3 regions of the Chryseobacterium glaciei genome follow, and region 1 is predicted to be linked to each of the others. Evidence: riboswitches for the same ligand, from Rfam matches in the RefSeq annotation. Region 1 holds a riboswitch; each other region holds the start of a gene.
The links. Region 1 has a riboswitch for cobalamin ahead of A0O34_RS15430 (acyl-CoA thioesterase). Riboswitches for the same ligand answer to the same signal wherever they lie in the genome.
Positions count from the first base shown of each region.

Region 1 (7,914 bases):
TTCTGAAAAGGGAGCGCTTGCCAATCTTTCATAAGGAATGGTATAACCTAGGTATACAATGTTTCTTTTAAAATCTCCGGCAGCAAGAACAATCGGAACTTTTGCAGCCAGAGCCATATGATAAAACCCTTTTCTCCATTTTGGAACCCAGCTTCTTGTACCTTCCGGAGTAATCACAAGGCTGAAATCTTCTTTTGCAAACTGATCTGCAACAAATTTCACCAAATCATTTTTCTGGCTTCTGTCGATACCAATTCCTCCCAAACCTCTTACTACGCTTCCGTACCAAGCTTTTGTGTGGGCATCTTTAATGATTATTTTTAAAGGTTTCCCCAAAGACCAATAGGCAAGATTTCCTAATAAATATTCCATGTTGTGGGTGTGTGGTGCTACAACAAGAATGCATCTGTCCAGACTGTTTACATCGCCTTGTAGAACGACCTTCCAACCTAACATTTTCAACATCAATTTGCCAATCAGTTTTTTCATATACTTTGATTTAAAAACAAAAAAGTACAACCAAATGGTTATACTTTACAAATATATTGAAATATTATCGCTCTTAAAACAAACCGGTGATTAAATCTACGATTTTCATTACTATTTCTAGTGCTAATTGTACCATTTGTAAGTGTTTTGATTTGGGTTATTAATTGTTTACGAAGATAAGATAATTTCTTGATATGCAGAACTTAAATTTAGTTTTTTTGTTGTTTTTGAGAGAAGAAGAGTGTGAATTTCAAACTGTTGCTTTCCATTCACACCTTCAGCCACTCTCTTCAGTTTATTATTTGGTTTTGATAGAAATTTCGTTTTTTTCGTCGTTTACTTTGATATCAACGTCACCTTTCATCTTTTTGATGTTTGTTTTCATTGAATCAATTACTTTGTCAGCCTGGTTTGCAGGAACTTTTTTTCCGTTAACGATGATGCTGTCTTTATCATCAGAACTATATTCAATGGTAGAACCGTTTACAGAGATTTTATTTTTCTCGATTCTGATATTTCCATTGTTGTAGTCATTATCCTGATCGTCGTCATTCATTCCGTCTGCGTTTAGATCTCCGTTAAAATCAATTCCGTCTTTCTTTACAGGGATTACGATTGTATTTTGAGGAACTACCAATTCATAATTGATGCTGTAATCTCTGAATCTGTGTTCGTAAGGGAACTTGATGTAATTTGGAAGGATAACTTTATTGTTAACAATTTCTACAGGAACGCTTACGTTAAGTGGAAGATTGTATCCTTTAGCTTCTTTTTTAATGATTAAATAAGGAGTTTTAATATCAGCTTTTCTTGTTACATCTACATGAATCCAGTCTTTTTCATAAACAGATACCTTGTCAGAATAAAGATCATCATCGTAACCTGTGAAGTTCTGAGGGATCGTTATTTGCTTGAAATCTACATAAATACTGTCTGAAGTTGTATTGATAGAAACCTCTTCTGTATCTTCTTTATGACCTTTTAAGAACATTTCTTTTTTAGCCATGCTGATTCCGAAGTAAGTAGAAATTGCGATCAATCCAAGGAATAATGCTCCTAAAACCCATCCTGTATTTCTTAATTTCGTTTTTGGAGAAATTAATTTGATACTTAACAATGCGAATATCATTGCAGGAATTAAACTTCCCAGAACGATCATTGCCATGATCACATATTTCATTCCGTCGTTATCGAAATAGTAATTCATTTGGCTGATTGGAGGAAAATCACTGTTTCCCATAAATCCGAAACCTACAAATGAACCGATAAGGCAACCAAAAGCCATTAAGGCGAAGATTCCTCCTAAAATATATCTTATTACATTCCAGATCCCGCTTCCGGCATTGTTGATGTAAGGTTTGCTTTCGATATAGATTTCTCCGACTCTTTGAGTAGATTCATTAGCGAATTGTACTAATTTATTAGACTCATTTTTAAGATTGTCGAAGTTCATAGGCTTTCCCTTCATTTTCAGGAAATCTGCTGCAGTTTCTGCAGTTGGTAAAACAATCCAAAGAATGATGTAAAGTAATACCACTAATGAAGAAGAAATTGCTGCTGTAAAGATTCCAAGGATAAAAATTCCTAACCAGATTGCTCTCATTGCAGTAATGTCCATTCCAACGTAATGAGCTAAACCTGCGCAAACACCTGCTATTTTTTGTCTTTCAGGATCACGGAACAATTGTTTTTTATCTGTGTATTCAGTTCCTGAAGCGCTTGCTTTCTTAGTATTTTTCTCAGAATAATAAGCTTCTTCCTGTTCTTCGATCTTTTCCGGAGTTCCGATCTGAGCGATTACTCTTTCAACATCGGTATCATTTACCACTTCACGTTTTCCTAAAGAATCTCTGAAAATTTCAACCATTCTTATTTCTATGTCATGCATTACCTCATCTGCTTCCGAAGCGTCTAAAGAGCTTCTCAGTGCATTAAGATAATCGCTAAGCTTTATATATGCGTGTTCTTCTATTGTAAAAGAGAAACCTGCGAGTCCTATTGAGAGTGTCTTGTTCATAGCTTTGTTTTTAAATTTTTTGAGTGATTTGGTTTACAGAATCTGTTAATTCTTTCCAGGTATTTTGAAGTTCGTCCAAAAACAATTTGCCTTTTTCTGTTATTTGGTAATATTTTCTGGGTGGCCCTCCTGTAGATTCTTCCCATCTGTAAGAGAGAAACTCTCCGTTTTTCAGTCTTGTTAAAAGAGGGTAGAGGGTTCCTTCTACTACATCCAGCTTTCCTTTTTTCAGTTCATCTATCAGGTCGGAAACATACATTTCACGAAGGTTGATGAGACTTAAAATACAGAATTCCAGAATTCCTTTTCGCATTTGCGCTTTGGTATTTTCGGTATTCATCTTTGATAAGTTTTGTTAATTAGTTATATCCAATCAGAATAAAATTCCTAGCTAGTTGAACCTATTCCGATTTTACATTACAAAGATATGTAATTAAAATGGTAATATGCAATACAAAGTAGTGAAAAAATATAAATAAATAATGTAACTAATTGAAAATCAATATAATTATTTTTAATGTCGAATTTTTAGAATTGAATGTTTTGGAAAAACTAAGCCAAATTATTGATAATTTTACCTTTTAAGCTGATAGGTCTTAAGGTAACAAGAGCTTTTTTCTCTAATTTTTTCTGATATGATATAAATGTGAACCTTCTGTAGAATTTACGGACGATAAGAGCCATTTCCATCATAGCAAAATGCTCACCGATGCAAAGTCGAGGGCCGGCTCCGAAAGGATAGTAGGCGAAATTTTTAGAATTTTCATCCTCAAAACGTTCAGGAATAAACGAGTCCGGATGTTCCCAATATTTTGGATTTCTGTGAAGTCCGCTTATGTAAAGGATGATTAAAGTGCCTTTTGGCCACGAATATTCTTTAAAACTATCATCTTCTAAAGCTTCACGATCAATCGCCCAAGCCGGAGAATGCAAACGCATGGCTTCTTTAATGATATTTACAGTAAATGATTTCTTCATTAAATTTTCTGAAGTAAAAACCATTTCTCCTTCATTTTCTATTTCTTTTTTTAATTTTTCCTCAGCTTTTGGGCTTTGGCTGATCTCAAAAAAGATAAAACTTAAAGCATTGGCCGTAGTTTCATGTCCGGCAATGAAAAGGATGAGCATTTCATCAACAAGCTGTTCGTCCGACATGGGAAGTTGTGTATCTTCATATCTCGTCTGAATCAACATATCCAAAAGATCGTTCTTTTCCTCGCCCGAATTTCTTCTTTTGTCTAAAACACTTTGAATGATTGCTTTTGATCTCTTACTTTTTTCAATGTTTTTATCAATAACCCCGAAAATATTTAAGATATTAGTGTAAAAAGGTAAACGAACTTCTTTGGTAGAAACTTCCTGAACTTCTGTGATTATTTTGCTTAATTCATTCACTGTATTTTCGTCAACATCGGAACTGAAAAGGGTTTTCGCAACAATGTTAAAAGCCAGCGAATGAAAGAAATCGTACAAATCTACTTCAGATTCGATTTTGAATGATTCAAGAGATTTATCAATTTCTTCTTCCATAATCGAAACAAGATTGGCAATTTTCGCCTTACCAAAACCTGGTTGAATCAGTCTTCTTTGTTTCAACCAATCCTTTCCGTTGTTGGTCAACAGACCTTTCCCCAGATATTTTCCTAAAGTGACAGATTGTATTTCAGATTTTTGATAATTTTTGTGATTTTGTTTTAAAATATATTCAACAAACTCTTTATCCTGAGAAAAGATGAAGTTTTTATCGGTAAAACTAGCTTTGATATAATAATTATCACCTACAGATTGGTGGTTTCCGCTGATAACTTCCAACGGATGATTAAGCCCTTTAAATAAAGAATATAGCTTTCTTTTTCCTTTAATTTCTGCCGGATAATTAAACTCTGGATGCATGTTGAATATTTCTATTAAAAATACAATTAATCTCTTACATAAATGAGCTTTACAATCAAAACCCTTATTTTTGCAATATTATTTGGTTTGAATTTTAATTAAATATATCGTGGTGTCACATTTGGACAAAATTATTTTGAATTAAAAGATATATCCAATCAATCAATACTATAAAGAGTAAAAATGAAGATACAGAAAGAAATCGATTTTATTTTAGCCGTTGATGCTTTAAAAAATGTACAGAGAAGAAATTACAATGCCGATGATTCAAGAAGAGAAAATACCGCTGAACATTCATGGCAGATTATTATTTTAGCTCAAATTCTTTTTCCATATGCGAAAAACAGAGCAGATATTGATTTATTAAGAGTAATCAGAATGCTTTCGATTCACGATTTAGTAGAAATTGAAGCTGGAGATACTTTCTTATTTGATGAAGCAGCAATGGTCGGGAAATTTGAAAGAGAAAGACAATCCGCTCAAAATATTTTCGGAATTTTAGATGAACCTTTACGTACTGAGTTCTTCAATCTTTGGCTTGAATTTGAGGAAGAACAAACTCCTGATGCTATTTTTGCCTGTGCGATCGACCGGATTATGCCATTCATCTTGAATTCTTATACCTCAGGAAAAAGCTGGACAGAAGCCGGAGTAACCGAAAATCAAGTCAGAAATATGTTGGAAAATGCAATCAGCAGAGCTTCAGATGAAATGGGAGAAGCTTTTCAGTATTTAATGATTAAAAATTTAGAAACTGAGAAAGTTGTAAGATAATTTTATACTAAATATTAGGATAAATAATCAACTTTAACATCATTTTTGTCATTCCCGCAGGGAATCTAAATCCAATTTGTAGAAATACTAAAGTTTTATGATTGAAATTTTTTAGAATAAAAGAAGTTTCGGAGGCCAAAGGCCGCCGAAACCATAAAAAGGATTTATAATATTTGAATTGGCTTCTTAAATTCATCAATCGCCACAAAAGTAAAATCACCAACAATTGCTCTTTCTCTTTCGTAAGAATACATTTGTTCGGTGTAGATTTCTACATTTACCTTCATACTTGTTGTTCCGACGTGAGAAACTTTACCGATTAACTCCACAATAGTTCCTGCGGGAATTGGTCTTTTAAAATCTATCTTGTCGCTGCTTACCGTTACCACTCTTTTTCTGGCAAATCGGGTAGCGGTGATAAATGCCACTTCATCCATCAATTGCATCGCTGTACCACCAAAAAGGGTGTCGTAATGATTGGTTGTGTTAGGAAAAACCGCTTTAAAGATGCTGGTTTCAGATGCTTGAATTCTTTCTTCTGTAGTCATATTTCATTATTAATTAAAGCGAAAAGAACGAATATTGAAACAAACAGAAAATGACAGGAACACAGAAATTCCTGAAAAACCATTGATCAATAAACTTCAGATCGCGAAAGTTTTTGTCTTAAAGAAATAGGTAGGTCTCCTGACTCGTAACATCTTTATTTCCTTCCCATGCCTTGCACAGTGGATTCTTGATAAAGACTTTTCGTTACTTACAGTTGCGCGACAGTTCGTGATTTTCACACGATTCCCTTTTAATCTGCGGTTAAGCAGAACCAGTTTCTAAAAAGCCAGATGCCATCAGCTAGAAGCCAAAAGCAAAATAACTTTTCGGTGCAAAAATAAGGATTATATGAAAGATAAACGAATTATTCCGGATTATTATAGATGATCTGGCTGATAACTTTTCCTTCTTTGATCGTCCAAAGCGTAGTATAACGGTTTTCTCCTGAGCCATTAATCATATAAAGAAAGATGTGATCATTATCGATAGAAGTCACCCCAACGTTATTGAAATCCATTGTTGGCTGGAATAAATTTTTGACAGCTTCTCTCACAAAAACAGAACCTCTTCCGGGTTGCTGTACTCTGATAGATTTTATTTCGGTCATGCCTTCAGGCAGTTCGTTGCCGATTCCCCATGGTTTTACTTTATCGATGGTAAGAATTTTTCCGTTAGCATCTTTTACCTTTTTACGGTAACTCGCGTTGGATGGATAAACGTCAATAATAACTTTACTCCTCTGGTTAGCCGGAATTTTTGGATCGGTGTTGTCTGTGAAAATAAGAGATTTTCCGTTTTTAGATTTGGTAGGAGTGTAAGGCGGTAACCGATCGATGTAAGCGATACGGTCTTTATTCACCATACCTTCTTTATTTAGAGAATCATACCTTACGAAAGGTTTTTCGGTGTCGTCTTTGTCTGGATATTTTATCCAAATCCATTCTGTTTCTCCGGGAGCGGGTTTTACATATACAAAAACATCTCCTCGGCGCATACGGATTTTATCCACAATTTTTCGGTAATTATCCTTAGCAACACGTACCATGGCATAGCCTTCTTCAGCTTTTACAACTCCAAAAGGAACTTTATTTTGCCCTTTCATTAAGCTTAAAGAAAAAACACTGAAAATTGATAAATAAAAAACTTTTTTTGCGGAAATCATCATGAAAAATTTTTGACTCTTCAAATATATAAATTAAATGCTTTTTCTGAACATAATTATATATTGTATTAATGATAAAAAGAAAGAGAATGCATATAAACATTCTCTTTTTATGGTAATTAATCGTTTCTAAGTTTCGCTTTTACGCCATTATTCTTAATAATCGTTCTCAGCATTACAATTTCTTGTTTTGTAAAATCCTTTTTAGGAATCATATTCATTGTTTGCAAACTATGATAAATAAGAAACCAATCTTTTAATTCTTTTACTCTGGAAACAGTGTTCCAATGAAAATCGTTTTCAAATGTTTCTCCTTCGGTTTTAATTTTATCTTCAACGAAAGTGTAAGAAATATTTTCCTGTATTTTTTTGTCTGAATAATAAGCTTTTTTAATGCTAAAATAACCTCTAATAGTCATGAAAACCCATAAAACAAGCAACCAGATGGAAGCATTTTTAAAAATATCCTGCTCATCGCCATCCAGAAAACCTTTAAATATAAAAAGTAAAACAGCTATAATTGGAAAACCAAAAAATCTTATTAAAGAACTTTTTAAATAAAAAACCCAAAAATCTTTGAAAGTAATTTGTGTCTTTACAGTCATATATTAATCATTAAATCCTCTCTAATTCCTCAGCACTAATCGTCGTTTTGAAAGTCCCATAATTCACAATCACTTTGTTTCTGGAGATTTTTTCAATCGTCCCGACGCTTGTACTTCCTGTGATACGAACACGTTGCCCGATTTTCATCCAAACAGCGCGGTCAGTTTGACGTTTTTCCTCTATTTTTTCGTTGGTTTCCGTTATTTTTTCAATGACATCTTCTTTTTTCAGCTGTTGCGTGATTTTTCTTTTTACAACTTGAAGTCTTTTCGTTTCATCTTTATCAGCACCGATTTTCCTGAATTTTTCCTGTTCTAAAATTTTCACAAAATCTTTCACAACATCTTTTCGGGATCTTCCTTTTATGTAGCCGTCGATAAAGGTTTCAATCTTATTTCCAAACTGAAGTTTACGATGTTCATCT
Region 1 covers NZ_CP015199.1:3,412,817-3,420,730, forward strand. The annotation lists gene A0O34_RS15400 (1-acyl-sn-glycerol-3-phosphate acyltransferase) at 1-489, opposite strand, end outside; gene A0O34_RS15405 (PspC domain-containing protein) at 788-2,506, opposite strand; gene A0O34_RS15410 (PadR family transcriptional regulator) at 2,517-2,846, opposite strand; gene A0O34_RS15415 (cytochrome P450) at 3,059-4,399, opposite strand; gene A0O34_RS15420 (HD domain-containing protein) at 4,583-5,173, shown strand; gene A0O34_RS15430 (acyl-CoA thioesterase) at 5,338-5,721, opposite strand; cobalamin riboswitch at 5,834-6,013, opposite strand; gene A0O34_RS15435 (hypothetical protein) at 6,087-6,887, opposite strand; gene A0O34_RS15440 (YcxB family protein) at 7,004-7,489, opposite strand; gene A0O34_RS15445 (endonuclease MutS2) at 7,500-7,914, opposite strand, start outside.

Region 2 (7,914 bases), 160 kb from region 1:
TTTTGGTGGAAACTGAAAAGAGATTACAGGATTTGGTAGACGTTCCGGAAATGGCTTGGGAAATCATGGACTTAAGTGAAAAACCGGTAACGTTGGTTTATGAAAATCCAAAAGGTTTACCGGAAGAATTATTAGCAGAAGACGGAAGCATCGGAATTCGTTTAGTGAAAAATGATTTCTGTAAAAAATTAATTACAAAATTAAATCGTCCTTTAGTTTCAACTTCAGCGAATTTCAGTGGAGATAAAAGTCCGTTGAAATTTTCGGATATATCAAAAGAAATTATTGATTTGGTAGATTACGCAGTGGAAGAAGACCGAGAGAAAGTCTCAAAATATTCAGGTTCATCTGTAATAAAAATATGGAGCGATAACAGAATAAAAGTTCTTCGCGAGTAAAAGAAAAGATTTTAATTATCTTTGCAAAATCATTCAACCATTAAGGCATTAAGAATATGAAGTCAGCGGCTTGATAAACTTAATTTCTTAGTGGTTTTACATTAGATAATGGTCGATAATTCTAGTATAATATGAATTCTGATTGTGAATCTAATATCTAAACTTTAAATTTTAAGCATCTAAAAAAATGTTCATTAATCTTAATCAAAATAAAAACTTAAAGCTTTTCAAAATAATCTCTGAAGTCGCGGACAAAAATAATCAGTCGGTATATATTGTCGGCGGATATGTTCGGGATCTTTTGATGAAAAGAAAAGCTTCAACAGATATTGATTTTGTTACCGAACAAAGCGGAATTGAGCTTGCCGAAAGTGTGGGCAAAGAAATAGATCCTAAAATGAAGGTTTCTGTTTTTAAAACTTACGGAACGGCGATGATCAGATACAAAGATCTAGAGCTTGAATTTGTAGGTGCAAGAAAAGAAAGCTACACCGAAAACAGCCGTAAACCGGAAGTAGAAGGCGGTACTTTGGAAGATGATCAAAAAAGAAGAGATTTTACCATTAATGCAATGGCGATCTCTTTAAACACAGATGATTTCGGAGAACTGATCGATCCTTTCAATGGTGTTGAAGATCTTGAAAAAGGGATTTTAAGAACACCTCTAGAGCCTGCTCAAACCTATTCTGACGACCCGTTAAGAATGATGAGAGCGGTACGTTTTGCTTCTACATTAAACTTTAAAATCGAAGAAAACTCTTTAGAAGCAATAAAGCAGGAAGCAGAGCGAATTAAAATTGTTTCCATGGAAAGAATAATGGTTGAATTTAATAAAATCATGCTTTCAGAAAAACCATCAATCGGTTTGACATTGATGGAAGAAACAGGATTAATGAAACTAATTATTCCTGAATTAATCGAACTAAAAGGAATAGAAGAAGTAGAAGGTCAAACTCACAAAGATAACTTTTACCATACATTGGAAGTTTTAGATAACATTTCTTTGAATACGGAAAATCTTTGGCTACGTTGGTCTGCATTGCTTCACGACATAGGAAAAGCACCAACAAAAAAATTCGTTGAAGGAACAGGCTGGACTTTCCACGGACATGAGTTTTTAGGTTCAAAAATGGTAAAAGCAATGTTTCAAAAATTGAAATTACCGTTAGGGCCAGACATGAAGTATGTTCAGAAAATGGTCAAACTTTCATCTCGTCCTATCGCTTTGATTACAGATGATGCTTCAGATTCGGCATTGAGAAGATTGTTGTTCGATGCTGGCGAAGATATGGAAGATCTTTTTACGCTTTGTAAGGCTGATATAACAACAAAAAATTCTAAAAAGCAGGAGCGATTCAAAAAGAATTTTGAATACGTTGCGGTTAAGATAAAAGAGGTTGAGGAAAAAGATCACGTTAGAAATTTCCAGCCACCCATTTCAGGAGAAGAGATTATGGAAATGTTTAATCTTAAACCTGGACGTGAGATCGGAATTTTAAAGGAAAAAGTAAAAGAAGCAATTTTGGAAGGCGAAATTCTTAATGATAAAGAAGAAGCTACAAAATTTGTGATCGCAGAAGCCGAGAAATTAGGTTTGAAAATGTAATTAAAAAACGTATAAAGTTTTAAAGAATATAAAAGCAATTGGAAATTATCCGGTTGCTTTTTTTGGCTAAAATGATAAAAAAATCCGGCCGTCTTTTCGAAGAGACGCCCGGATAAAAAACACAAATGATGAAAAAAAATAAAAATTTATATAGTATACGCCGAAGCGCAAATTTTAGTTTTTATAGAAACCGTTTGTTCCGATTCCTGTTGTGAAAGTTTTTAATAAAGAACCATTGGTTGCATTATAAACATTCACTTTACTGTCTGCGGTGAAACTTGCATCAGAGGCGAAAATTTTACCGTCAATTACATTAAATCCGTATAAATTTCCTGTTGTAGTCACAATAGGAGTTGTAGGAACACTTGTAGAACCTACAGTCATAGAATATATTTTGTTGCTGGAATTAGTGAAATAAAATTTATTACCATCAACTCTTAATTTCTGAGCTTGAGGAATTGCTGTCAACGTTGTAGTTGTATAGGTTCCTGTAGTTGAATTAATCTTATAGATATAAGAATTTGTATTGTCAGAGGCTAAAACGTAAGCATCTCCGTTATAAGAAATAAGGTCCCTGATGATTCCGTTGCTTGGCAAAGTTACGGTGTTGTCAACAACGTTTGTAGAAGGCTTTACAATCGTAATTGTGTATCCTGTTGGCAATTCGCTGTACGGAGGAGTAGATTCGTAGGTAACACCGTCAGTTTGTACTACGATATTTCCGCCAGCTTCAACTACTTTTTCTGCAGATCTTGCGAAACTGATGCTTTTTACAAAAGAATTGTCTTTGTTGTAAACGTTCAGTTTCATTACATCAAAAAAGTTATTGTTGGTTACGTAATATTGACTTCCTGAAAACGCAATATATCGCGGATTTTGAAGATTAGTCGTTACTGTAGCTTGTTTTTTGAAAGTATATCTGTTAACGATATCAATTTTGTTAGGTACGTTTGAAACCAGATAAGCTTTATCAGAATCAAAACCGATAGTCTGTAAAACGTTTCCTAAAACTTCATTATTTTTTCCTGAATAAATTTTGTTAGCTACTGCAGAAAGATCATTAGTTACAAAAGAAACCTCCGCTGTCGGAGTTGTAAATCCACCTTCGTTGGTGATAAGAATTCCATTTTCAAAGGTAGTTTCCAGAACTTCGTCGGTGCTGTCATTAGTACAAGAAACATTGAAAAGCAATGTTGCAGCAAATGCAAGAGTTAAAATTTTTCTGATATTCATTATATTTAATTATTTATTTAAAAATTGATATTCAAATTCACACTGTAGTTTCTCAGAGGCATCGGATAAAATGCTGTCGTTGCATATACTTGGTTAAAAATATTATTCACTTTAAAACCTACCGTATAATTTTTAAGAATCGTTGCAGAAACACCTGCATTCATTACGAAATAAGGTTCCAAAGCATCTTCTCTTTTTTCGTTGGTATCGGCATAAGTCAGCCCATTGAACATTCCCTGAACATACAATCTCATAAAGTCATATTGATAGTCAATATTTCCAAATAACTTATGAAAAGGAACGTACATCAACTGTTTATCAGTATCAAGATTGGTAGATTTAGTGTATGAATATCCTAAATTCGTTCTCAAATTATGCTTACCGAATTTTCTTTCATAATCGATTCTGGATTCAATTCCATAAGACTCAACTCTATTTGTATTGAAAGCTGAGTAATACCCTAGCGGGCTAGGCAGCCATTGGATCATATCTTTGATCTTCATATAATACGGAGTAACCGAAAGTTGTACGCCAGCAATATTAAACTGATTTCTCAATTCAAACTGATAAGATGTCTCTGGTTTTAAATCTTTATTTCCGCCCGGACTCCAGTAAAGGTCATTAAATGTTGGAAATCTGAAATTCCTTGAAGCACTGATTCCTACATCATACCAATTTGTAGCATTCCATTTTCCGGAAAATGAAAATTGAAGTGGCGAACTGATATCTTCAACAAAATCTTTTTTCACTCCTGCTTCAAAACGAAGATCTTTCGTCGTAAAATAACGTAATAATCCTGCTACAGAACCTACATTTCTACTTATATGATCGATTCCGGATGCATAACCTTCGCCTTTATTAACCTGAAATTCTGTAATTAAGTTGAAATTTAACTTTGGAACAATAAAATAATTAAAATCATTTTTCAGAATATAATTTTTCCCTGTTCCGCCACTCGTTTTTGGCCCGTTGATATTTCCGAAATATTGGAAATTTTCTTCTGTATAAGCCGCTTTAAATGAATTACTGAACTTAGTTTTATTCCAATCCCAAGAAATTAAACTTCTTACGTTTTGAGTTTCATATTTCGTCGGAGTCTGACTTTCAAAGAAAATAGGATAATGCTGATTTCCATTAAAAAACTCAGAGATCCAAGAGATTTGGTGATGAGGTGCTATTTTATAAGCTGCCGAAAAATTGAAATTGGTATTATTGTATTTTCCGTTTCTGTTGATATAATTATTTGAATTTTCCACTTCATAATCATTTTCACTAATAGAATAATGACCGGAAGCCTTAAAACTGAATTTCTCATTGCTGTAAGAAGCTTTGAGCAAATTATTAAAAGTACTGAAAGATGCCGCCTCAGAAAATAACGAAGCATGCGCTCCTCTGTTAAAATCCAGATTATTATTTAAATGGATGCTTCCGCCGATCGCGCCGCTGCCATAACTTACACTTCCTCCGCCTGATTTTACAATAAGCTGATCAAATCCGCCAAAAGGAATATTATTAACATCACCCTGACCCAAAAAGTTAGAGTTAATATTAATTCCGTTCCATACAAAGGCAGTCTGAGAGGCTGTTGTACCTCTGAAAGATGGCGAAGAAACCGCTCCACGACCATTTTCTTTGATATAAACAGCAGATTGAAAACGTAAAAGTTCAGAAAGATTGGTTGAATTTTTTTCAGCATCCTGAGGAGTGATGGTGGTAACGTTATGAAAAAGCTTAACCTTACTCATTTGGTTATCAAAAACATAAACGGTGTCTATGGTTTTCTCCTGTGCGAAAAGAAAACAACCATAAGACGAAAAAAGCAGTACTAAAGATCTTTTTATATCCATCACTATTTTACTTTTCCTCCGAAAGCAATCTATTTTTTTATTATGATTTTGGCAGGTCTCCTGACTTTCGCTTTTCTACACCTTCCCGTTTGCACAGTGGTTTTTCGTAGAAATTTCGGTTGCGATTTACAGTTGCGGGGACAGTTTGGGGGTCTCACCCAATTCCCTTTTCATTCCAATACACTGGAAACCAAAATTTTTGCAAAGATAATTTATTAAATTGAAATGCAAAATCGTAAAAGGTTTAATTAATTACCCATTAACAATTTTATTTATTTTTTAGAGCTATTTCCAGCTATCCACTATATCTTTTTCGCCCACGCTTTTTTTCAAAGCCATTTCAGAAAAAGGATGTCGTTCCTATCTGGGCTAGGGTTGCAATCACCAAGATAAAGTAGCAAGCAAAAAACGGGTGGCTTCGAGAACCTCAGCCACCCGTTTTCAGAAATTTATTACCTATTTTGCTAGATCGGACTTTCTCTTCCATTTGGTGGCTGAGGCTCTCGAAGCCACCAAATGGAAACTTTCAACCTTCGCTGAGTGAAACGCCTTTGCGAACGAAAAATATTCTCAATAATTTTAAAGAAAACCTTTGCGATCTTTGCGTTAAAAAAAAGCACTCACAAACTACAAAAACGTAGCATCAAAATAAAACGGCAACAAATCCTTAATAGAATTCACTTTCACGACAACATCATTCATGCTCGAAAAATAAAGATCAATATTTTCATTCTGCTTGGTTTCATATTCAATTAAGCTTTGTCGGCAAGCTCCACAAGGTGGAATCGGCGGATTTTTCTCATGAAATTCTCTCGGTCCGCCAACAATAAAGATCTTTTTAATCTTTTCATTCGGAAAATTCGCTGCTACCCAGAATAAAGTCGTTCTCTCGGCACAAAGCCCTGATGGAAAAGCCGCATTCTCCTGATTATTTCCGGAGAAGATCTCTCCATTCTCCAATAAAACCGAACAACCTACCAAAAAGTTGGAATAAGGCGCGTAAGCATTTTCCCTTGCTTGTTTTGCTCTGGCGAACAAAGTATTTTCTATATCGCTAAGTTCACTGCTATTTTTAAAATATTCGTAACCTATCTGTATGTCTTTTTTCATATATTGTGGACCTAAAAAAGGGGGATAAAATTACCTCTTTTTCACCAAGTGGGCAATATTATTTTGTCCTTCAAAATTTTAAATTAAAATTCAAAACATCAAACATGTTATACACTCCTATAAAATTCAGAAATGTTGAAGTAAAAAACAGATGGGTAATGTCCCCGATGTGTATGTATTCTTGTGAAAACGGGATGGCTAATGATTTCCATTACGTCCATTACGGAAGCAGATCGCAGGGCGGAACAGGATTAATTATAGTAGAAGCAACCGGCGTAGAACGCCGCGGAAGGATCACCAACCATTGTATGGGAATCTGGAATGACGAACAGGCTGAAAAACTTCAGAAAATTGTTGAGTTTGTTCACAAGAATTCAGACAGTAAAATAGGGATACAAATTGCTCATGCAGGAAGAAAAGGCTCAACTTGGAACAATTTGCAAATTCCCGTTGAAGAAGGTTGGGAAACCGTTGCACCAAGCCCGATTCCTTATCACCCAACAGAAAGAATTCCACATGTTTTAACAATAGAGGAAATCAAAGAACAAGTTCAAAACTTTAAAGAGGCAGCAAGAAGAGCGGTAAAAGCAGGTTTTGATGTGATCGAAATTCACGGCGCACACGGTTATTTGGTTCACCAGTTTTTATCTCCGCTTTCTAACATCAGAACAGATGAATATGGCGGAAGTTTTGAGAACAGAATCAGATTTTTATTAGAAATTGTAGATGCTGTAAATGAAGAATTAAATGAAAATGTTGCTCTTTTTGTAAGAATTTCCGGAACAGAATACGCTGAAAATGGCTGGGATATTGAAAGCAGTGTAGAATTGGCGAAAATATTAAAAAATCATTCAGTTGATTTGGTAGACGTTTCAAGCGGTGGAAATATTCATGGAGTAAAAATTCCTCTTTTTGATGGATATCAGGTTCCTCTTTCTTCTCAGGTAAGAAATGAAGCGGAAGTGAAAACCGGTGCAGTTGGTTTAATTAAAAAAGTAGAACATGCGGAAGAAATTCTTCAAAAAGGCGATGCTGATTTAATTTTTATTGCCAGAGAGATCTTAAGAAATCCATACATCGCAGTTCAGGGTTCGTTTGAAATGAAGGAAGAATGCTTTTTTCCACATCAGTATTTAAGAGCGAAAATTTCTTCTTAATTTTATACAATTAATATTTAAAAAAGATGAAAATAGAGGATTTCATGTTACCGTGCCCAAGCAAAAAGTTCTTAGGAATAGAATGTTTTGGCTGTGGTGCCCAAAGAGCTATTGTCATGGTTTTTGAAGGGAGATTCTCTGATGCTTTTCATATGTTTCCGGCTGTTTACACGCTTTTGATATTTTTATTTACCGTAGGAATAAGTTTTATTGATAAAAAAAGGAACTATGGAAATGTTTTAATTATAATGGCGATTATTAATTCAATTATAATGGTAATTGCTTATTTTTACAAACATTTTTATCTTAATTTGCACTAAAACATTAAAATTATAACTATGAATCAACAAAAATTACCAAATGCCACAGCGGTACTTGTATTAGGAATTGTATCTATCATCGGATGTTGTTGCTACGGAGTAGTAGGTATTATCACAGGGATTATCGGATTGTATCTTTACAAAAAAGATAACGAACTCTACAAGAAAAATCCAGATCTTTATTCGGATTACAGCAATTTGAATACAGGTAGAATATTATGTATCATTGGGCTTATATTAAGT
Region 2 covers NZ_CP015199.1:3,257,673-3,265,586, forward strand. The annotation lists gene A0O34_RS14605 (L-threonylcarbamoyladenylate synthase) at 1-398, shown strand, start outside; gene A0O34_RS14610 (CCA tRNA nucleotidyltransferase) at 586-2,004, shown strand; gene A0O34_RS14615 (DUF5074 domain-containing protein) at 2,179-3,237, opposite strand; gene A0O34_RS14620 (TonB-dependent receptor plug domain-containing protein) at 3,255-5,084, opposite strand; cobalamin riboswitch at 5,118-5,294, opposite strand; gene A0O34_RS14625 (cytidine deaminase) at 5,712-6,194, opposite strand; gene A0O34_RS14630 (NADH:flavin oxidoreductase/NADH oxidase) at 6,299-7,351, shown strand; gene A0O34_RS14635 (DUF2752 domain-containing protein) at 7,378-7,671, shown strand; gene A0O34_RS14640 (CCC motif membrane protein) at 7,690-7,914, shown strand, end outside.
Region 2: another riboswitch for cobalamin. It lies ahead of A0O34_RS14620 (TonB-dependent receptor plug domain-containing protein); the one in region 1 lies ahead of A0O34_RS15430 (acyl-CoA thioesterase).

Region 3 (7,914 bases), 1.7 Mb from region 1:
CGTTGCACCAAAAGCCTGATTGTTATTCGCATTGCTGTACACACGGTAATTAACGTTTCCATTGTTATCAACAAAGTTTACAGAACCATTCGTGTGACCGAACCATTCTTCATTCACGATAAAATATCCGTTGGTGAAATTAGTTGAAGAAATATAAGGTGAAACCGCAGTCATTGTTGAAGAAATAGGAAAATCTGAGAATCCTGCATTAAAATTCCAGACATCCCAAGATCCGTTTACTAAAGCACGGGTTGAAGCTCCAACGCCTGAGTATCCGAAATCTGCATCTGTAGGATCTTTCACCCAATATGACCAATATCCGTTGGTTGTCCATCCTGAAGACCAGTGATCTGCAGCATCCGCAGCAGTATAATCATCAAAATCGTAAGCTGTAGTGTTTACAATCCCATCTACAGGATAGTAAGGATAAGTAACGTTTCCGTTTTTGTAAAGAGCGTTTGTGTTTGCCCCATTTAGATCAAAACCAAGTCCGCCGATTGCCGAACCGAACTGAGTTCCCTGATACAGCAAAGTATAGAATCTGTGATCTGCTTTTGCAATCGCTTTCAACATATCTTCACCTGTAGCATTTCCGTCCCATTTAAAACCCCAAACTAAGGCATCAGGATTTTTGCTATCGTTCCATTGTACCACAAAAGCGGCCTGATTAGAACCTGTTCCTACCCAATATTGAACATCAGCAAACGTTAAAGTCGTATTGTTTGTCTGATTTTGAGTTGTAATATTCTGCTGAATATCATTTCGAGGCACTCCCTGTACTTTAATCTGCGCATTAGTAAAAAATGCAAACAGAAAAAGTATCGTTAAAAGATAAAACTTTTTCATTTTTAATGAGTTTAAATATTTTATTGTTATTTTTTTTTAATTTAAATGTAAATCGTAAGCTCCGCCAACCTCCGTAGAAACTTCTCCAAGCCAGCCTGCTTCCTGATTGGTTCCTGTGTACACTTTCACAAAATCTACCCCCGGAAGTTTTACATAATTTCCGTTTTGATCAACCGCCCAGGAAATATCGATATTGGATGCTTCATCATTATTCGGAGCATTATCTGCATAGCCATAATCATAAGACTTCCCTACCCAATAAGCTCCTGTTCCACTTTGATCGTAAAAATTACCCTGAAGTCTGGTTCCTGTAAAACTGTAAGAGGTATCATTAATCCACAAAGGATAATAACTTTGTGCATGGAAGGTGTTTCTTGTTTTAAATCCTACATTCCCAAGAGTGTCCTGCCATTTAATGTACTCAACATCAGTCTGCCAAAATTCAGTTCCGGGAACAGGTGGCTTGCTTTCGTTGGGTTTAAAATAAGTGATGCTATAGTTTTTAGCCGTTGTATTTTTAAAATATTCGCTTCCGGCGATTTCGTACCATTCGTTGTCATCGGGTTTTCCGTTTTTGTTTCTGTCGTAGGCAACCATGATAATTCCGGGTTCGCAAGATCCAGAACGAGGCTGATTGGCTTCATTTCCGAAGAAAGCATTTCCAAGAACTTTAAAATCTCTTCCATTCATATTCGGAATTGTATGATCAAAACCAAAGACAACATAACCTCCGTAACCTCCAAGCGTAACCATTGTAGAGTTTCCTCCAACTAAAGATTCTTTGGCTTTTTGGATCATATCGTTTGTTGTATTTCCTGAGAGATATTCAGGAATTTCATTGATAAACTGCCCTACAGCCGGACGGAAATCAAATACATTAGAAATATATTTGCTGTAAGTTCCCGCTTCATGGTTTACAGAGATTGAAGAAGTGTATGTTTTTACCGTTCCGTTGTTTTCAACTTTTAATTTTAAAGGATATGTTTTTACAACAGGACTGATAAAATCCAATTCAGAATTTTCAGAAATAATAGAATCATTGATACTCCATGTTAGTTTTCCGTTTAATTTCGGGGTAATGTTTAAAACTTTGAAACGATCAATCGTATAGTTTTCCTTCAACCCTTCAAAAGAAGAATTATCATTATTTACCTCTTCATCACTGTCACTTTTACAACCTATAATTCCTATAAGAAGAAAAGCAAAGAATGTGGTTTTTAAAATTTTAAAAATATTTCTTTCCATATTTTTGGGGTTCATTTATTTATATAAAAAAGTGAAATGTGCGGGGATATTTCCGCCTTCGGTTTTCCATTTGAAGTGTCCGTTTTTGTCGAAACAATACACAAATCCTGTGGAAACATAATTTCTTGCGTCTGTAATGTATATATCTTCTGTGATTGGGTTTACGGCAATTCCGTAAGGTGTTTTGATCAAGTCAACATATTCCTGATCGATCACTTTATTGGAAATGATCTGCTCTGTTTTAACATCAATAATTCCGAAAGATTTCTTGTAGGTATGCGTGTTGTAATTGAATTCGTTTCCGTAATAATAAAGTTTGTCATTAACGATCGTCATTTCACTTATTCCGATATGAAAATCTTTCTTCACCGTTCCCGTGACAGGATCAACTAAATACAAACTCGACGGAATTGTATAATAATCACCTCTTGAAGTCACATACAAATCGCCGTAATTATCTTTTTTGATGTGATGAAGATTAATCGCAACATCTATTTTCTTGATTTCTTTAAATGTAGAAAGATCAACCACAGAAACGGTTCTGTCATAATTTGGATATTTATACCCTCCGGAATTGGCTACAAAAAGTTGATTTCCTATAATTTCCATTTCTTCCGGCTGATATCCAACCGTCACTTCTCGTTGAATGGAAAGAGAAACCGTATCGATCTCTGCTACTTTACCCAAAGGTGCATTCGGATCAAGGGAAACAGGTCCTGCATAGCTTGACGCGTAGGCTTTTCCGTTTTTAAAAGTTATATATCTACAGTTTTCTAATTGAATGGTTTTGATACGCTTTGCCGTTTTTGCATCCAGCACCTCAATTTTATTGGAAACATTGATGACTGCATACATTTTACCGCCATAGATCTGAATATCATTTCCAACATCTCCCAACTCCTTTATGACTGTAGGATTGATCTCTCCGTAAATATTCCTGCGGTAAGTTCCTGTTGTATAATCAAAGAAATCTAGCGTGGCTTTGTTGGTTCCCATATTTCCTTCATTCAAAAGATAAAAACCTTTGATCGCAGTATTTTCCGGCTGAGCCAAATTTTCCCGCTCTTCAGGGATAATATATTCGTCTGTACGGCATGAAACCAGAAAGACAAATACAAACAACAGCAGAGAAAAGTTTAATTTTTTCATAATGTATAACTTAGAATAAGTTTAAAAAATCTTCCCGGCATCGGGTAACTTAAGACAACTTCGTAGTATTGGTTCAGCACATTATTCACTTCAAAACTTGCTTTAAACTGATGAGATTTCCAATTGAATTTTTTCTGTATCGATAAATCGTGTGTATACCAAGGCTGTATATGATTAACCGCAATATTGTTCTGATTGATGTCGTAACGCTCTCCTACATAAATGAAACTGTAATTGAAAGCCCAATCCTTATAATCAGCCATTAAAGTAAATGTTCCGCTGTGCCAAGGTGTGTACGGGATCTGATCTCCAAAGAAAGACTCTTCCCTGTCGGAAAAATCTCTTGCACTTTGATAAGTATAGCTTAATAATGGTTTGATTTTTACTTTTCCGACCTGCAATTCTGCCTGAATATTGACATCTGCACCCAAAATCTCAACATAATCAAGATTCTGCATCGTCCATCGGAACATACTTCCATTAGGAGAAGCAATAATTTTATCCTTCACCTGATTGAAATATCCGTCTACTTTTACATAGAAACCTTTAAAGAAGTTATTATTATCGTAAAATTTTTGATAGGTAAAACCAAGATCGTATTGCTCCGTAAATTCGGGTCTTAAAGAAGAGCTTCCGATTAAAGTGTAATACAGATCATTGAAAGTAGGCATCCTGAAAATACGTTTATAAAAACCTCGTACCGTAAAATCTTTAGAATCAAAAGGCTGATAGCTTAAAAATGCGGCCGGAGTCCATTCTGTTTTGTCGGGAGCTTTGGTATTAAGCTCTACTTTTTCATGGACAAAAGTTCCCAAAACACTTCCTAAAAATTTGAATCTGTTCCATTGATAAGTCGTCGCAAAAGCTACAAGCGAAGTATAACGGGTAGGATAAGAAAACTGCCTCAAATCAGCATCCAGCGTATTATATTGAAAGTCTACACTGGCACTCACATCCCAATTCGGGGTAATAGAATACAGATTCGACGAAGAAAGATATAACTCCTTCTGAATATATTGGTTCTGAATCTTAATTGAAGAAACCGTATCTACATATTTAGTATAATCGTAAGCAAATTTAGCTTTGAACTGTGTTTCAAATTTTGGAAAGATCTTTTTTCTAAAATTAGCCTGAACGAAATAATTTTCATCAACCATTCTTTGTCCTCTCGCATCAAAACGGTTGTTTACAATAGCTCCGGGAATTCCTCGGTTTGACAAATAGCCATAACCTCTTACATTCCAGTTTCCGTTATTTAAAGTTCCGTTAACACTGGTTTCAAAACGCTTTGCTTTGATATCAGAATCAACTCTTTTAAAAATCGTATCATAAGCAATGGCTCCATCAGGATATTTCCTCGAGTATCTATATTTATAAACACCGTCACTCTGCATAAATTCTGAACTAAAACTTGCAGAAACCCTATCCGAAATTTTCTGTTCTAAACGAAATGACGGATTAAAAAGATCGATAGAACTATTTTTTAATCTTATAACGAAATTTGTTTTCTGATTCCCTTTAAAACTTGGCGTTTTAGGCTGAAGATAAATTGAACCTGACGATCCAAAGTCTTTTGCAGGTTGAAAAATTTCGCTTTTTTGTCCGTTATACAGTGAAATTTCCTCAATATCATCTAACGAAAATCGACCCAGATCTACTAAGCCATTTTGTGCATTTCCCAATTGAATTCCATCATAGAAAACACCTACATGCTGACTTCCCAAACTTCGGATATTGATGGTTTTCATTCCGCCAATTCCACCATAATCTTTAATCTGAACTCCGGAAAAATATCGCAATGCATCAGCAACCGACTGGCTATTCAGTCTTTCCAATTGTTCTCCTGAAAGTTTTTGCGCAGGAAGAATTTCTTTAAAATTCTTTTTGTAAATATTGACAGCCTTGATCGATTTCTCTTTTATACTGTCTTTTCTGGTTTGAGAAATATATAATTGAGCCATTAGCACAAAAATTGTGATAATAACTTTATAACATCCAGAAGTAAATTTTGATACCATTAGCTCTTTGAAAATAATAACGCTAATGGATATAAGAAAGCAGCAATGAAAAGCACAGCGATAACTGCACAAAATCATTGTTGTCCTAAGCTTTATTCCACGAAAGCGTCAAACGTTAAATCTTCTGGCAGGTCTTCTGACTTACTCCATTTTTGAAATCCTTCCCATTAAAAAAACAGTGGATATAATTTTCAAAAACTTTTTTGTGGAGCTTACAGCAGCGGGTCTGTTTCGGATTTACACCGAATTCCCTTTTAAGCGCTTTTTAGGGCTCACCAGATTTCGGCAAAGATAGAAAATTATCGGCAGATACAATACATGACTTAATCAAATGAATTTCAATTAAATAACAAAAACATCCCGTTAAAATTTTAACGGGATGTAAATAATTATGTTAAATTCCAAAGTTGATAAAAATACTCAATCGGGATTTTGCTTCAATATCTCCTCCTGCTAAATTAGAATAAGCGGGAAGCATCACTTCACTTCCCAAACTAAATTTCTTATAAGAGGCTTCAAAACCCAATTTTCCGTATAAAGCACTTCCTGCGGTATTGGGTAAATCTTCACGAAACTGCTTATTTCGATCATATACTTCTCCCTGCATTCCTACTTTTCCTGAAAAAATAACTTTTTCATTGGTGATAAGTTGATAGAATCCGGTGGCTGAATAATTCCATTGGTTTCCAAAATCATAATGCTTTTTGTTCTCTGTTTTAATGGTATAATCAGTATTTAAAAGAACAGCAACTTTATTTTTCTGAAATTTATAATTCAAAACCATCTGATAATCCCAGCTTCCAGTTCCCAGCTGAAAACTTGGATTAACGCCTGTGATTCCTTTTTCATCGAACTTTCCTAAGGGAACTTTCACTCCAACTCCTCCATTTAATTGATGAATATTATCTTTTGAATTGATTAACTGATAGATTCCCATCAAATTCAAATCTCCAATTCCATTGATTTTAATATCACCCTGCATTGTTTTCTTTTCATGAAAATGAAATGGCAAACTCGCATACACACTTAGCTTTTTAGTTAAAGGAATCTTTCCCCAAAGCTGAATGGTATTGAAATATTGATCCTGCGTTAAATCCTTTACAAATAGATTTTCTTTTGCTTTATAATGCTGTGCGAAATATTTAATTCCGATAAATTGTGGATTCAATAAAGACTCAAAACCAGACGAACCATTCCCTGCAGCACATCCACATGCATCACAATCATCAAAAACGATTGCATGAAAATCAGTGGGAATATAAAGACTGTCTGCGATTTCTTTAGCCTGAAATAAATTACATAAAATCAAGCTTATTATTAAAATTATTCTTTTCATGTTTACTCAGCAAATTTTGGATTTGAAATAAAGTTTTTATCAGACAATGTTTTCAGAAAGGCAATAATAAAAATCTTCTCCTGATCGTTCATTGCAATTCCGATGTGTCCGTTTTGTTTTAATTGAGGATCAAGATTGGGTTGATCTTCCACATTATCTGAATAGAAATTAAGTACTGCATTTAAGGTGTAAAATCTCCCGTCATGCATATAAGGTGCAGTATATTCAATATTTCTTAAACTTGGAACGCGGAATTTCATCCAATCATTTTGATCAAGCGTTACGCGATATCGTCCCGCATCTTTAAACTGCATATTATAATACATTCCTGTATTTCTAAAACTTTCATCGGTAAATAATGCTCCACTGTGACAGGAAGCACATTTCTGCTGAAATAAATTCATTCCCTGAGTTTCTTCTGAAGTAAAATTTTCTTTTCCCTGTTTAAATCTATCATATTTCGAATCTGCAGAGATCATTGTCGCCATAAATTGTGACAATGCTTTCAACACTCTTTCCCCTGTGATACCTTCATCGCCATACGCTGATTTGAAAAGTTTTTTATACTTAGAATCTGCGCTTAATTTTGAAATAACCTCAGGCATCGAACTATCCATTTCATCTTCATTGGTTATCGGAATTATCGGCTGTTCATTGAGGTTATGAATCACTCCGTCCCACATATATCGTTTTAGAAATGCCATGTTTTGAATCGGTGGAGCGTTTCTGATTCCAATTCGATCATCAACACCATGACTTACGGTATGACCGTGATGGGTAAATGCATTTTCCTGAATATGACAGAAGCCACATGAGATGGTATTATTTCGTGAAAGCTTGCCTTCATAGAATAATTTTCTTCCCAACTCTACTCCATTTTTGGTAATCGGATTTCCAGATTGATCGAAAGTCATTTCAGAAAAATAGGAAGGAAACTCTAAATTGTAAGCTTCGTCTTTTTCCAGCGGTTTTATCATCTCATCAGAACACGATATCACGCTTAGAAAAGAAAAAAGAATCAATCCCGTTTTTATTATTTTAATCATTGTGAACGTGGTCTACTTTAAACATCTTCGTTAAGTTATTGGTTACATTAACCAAGTGTTGACTTGCACCCATCATCATGTCATTCGTAGACGTCAAAGTAAGCGGAGTTTCACCACTCAAATACTGATTAAGATCTGCCAAAATGTGAATGGAAGGTGTAATTGTACTCGTAACTCTTGCTGTAGTCGGAAGATTCAACGTAACTTCTCGGTAAAGATCTGGGGTATTATTTGCTGTTGTATTTCCCATGTTTCCTGTGTGATTCATAAATTC
Region 3 covers NZ_CP015199.1:1,676,499-1,684,412, forward strand. The annotation lists gene A0O34_RS07490 (T9SS type A sorting domain-containing protein) at 1-846, opposite strand, end outside; gene A0O34_RS07495 (cell surface protein) at 883-2,091, opposite strand; gene A0O34_RS07500 (YncE family protein) at 2,107-3,240, opposite strand; gene A0O34_RS07505 (TonB-dependent receptor) at 3,237-5,201, opposite strand; cobalamin riboswitch at 5,368-5,553, opposite strand; gene A0O34_RS07510 (transporter) at 5,653-6,594, opposite strand; gene A0O34_RS07515 (cytochrome-c peroxidase) at 6,597-7,640, opposite strand; gene A0O34_RS07520 (MbnP family protein) at 7,633-7,914, opposite strand, start outside.
Region 3: another riboswitch for cobalamin. It lies ahead of A0O34_RS07505 (TonB-dependent receptor); the one in region 1 lies ahead of A0O34_RS15430 (acyl-CoA thioesterase).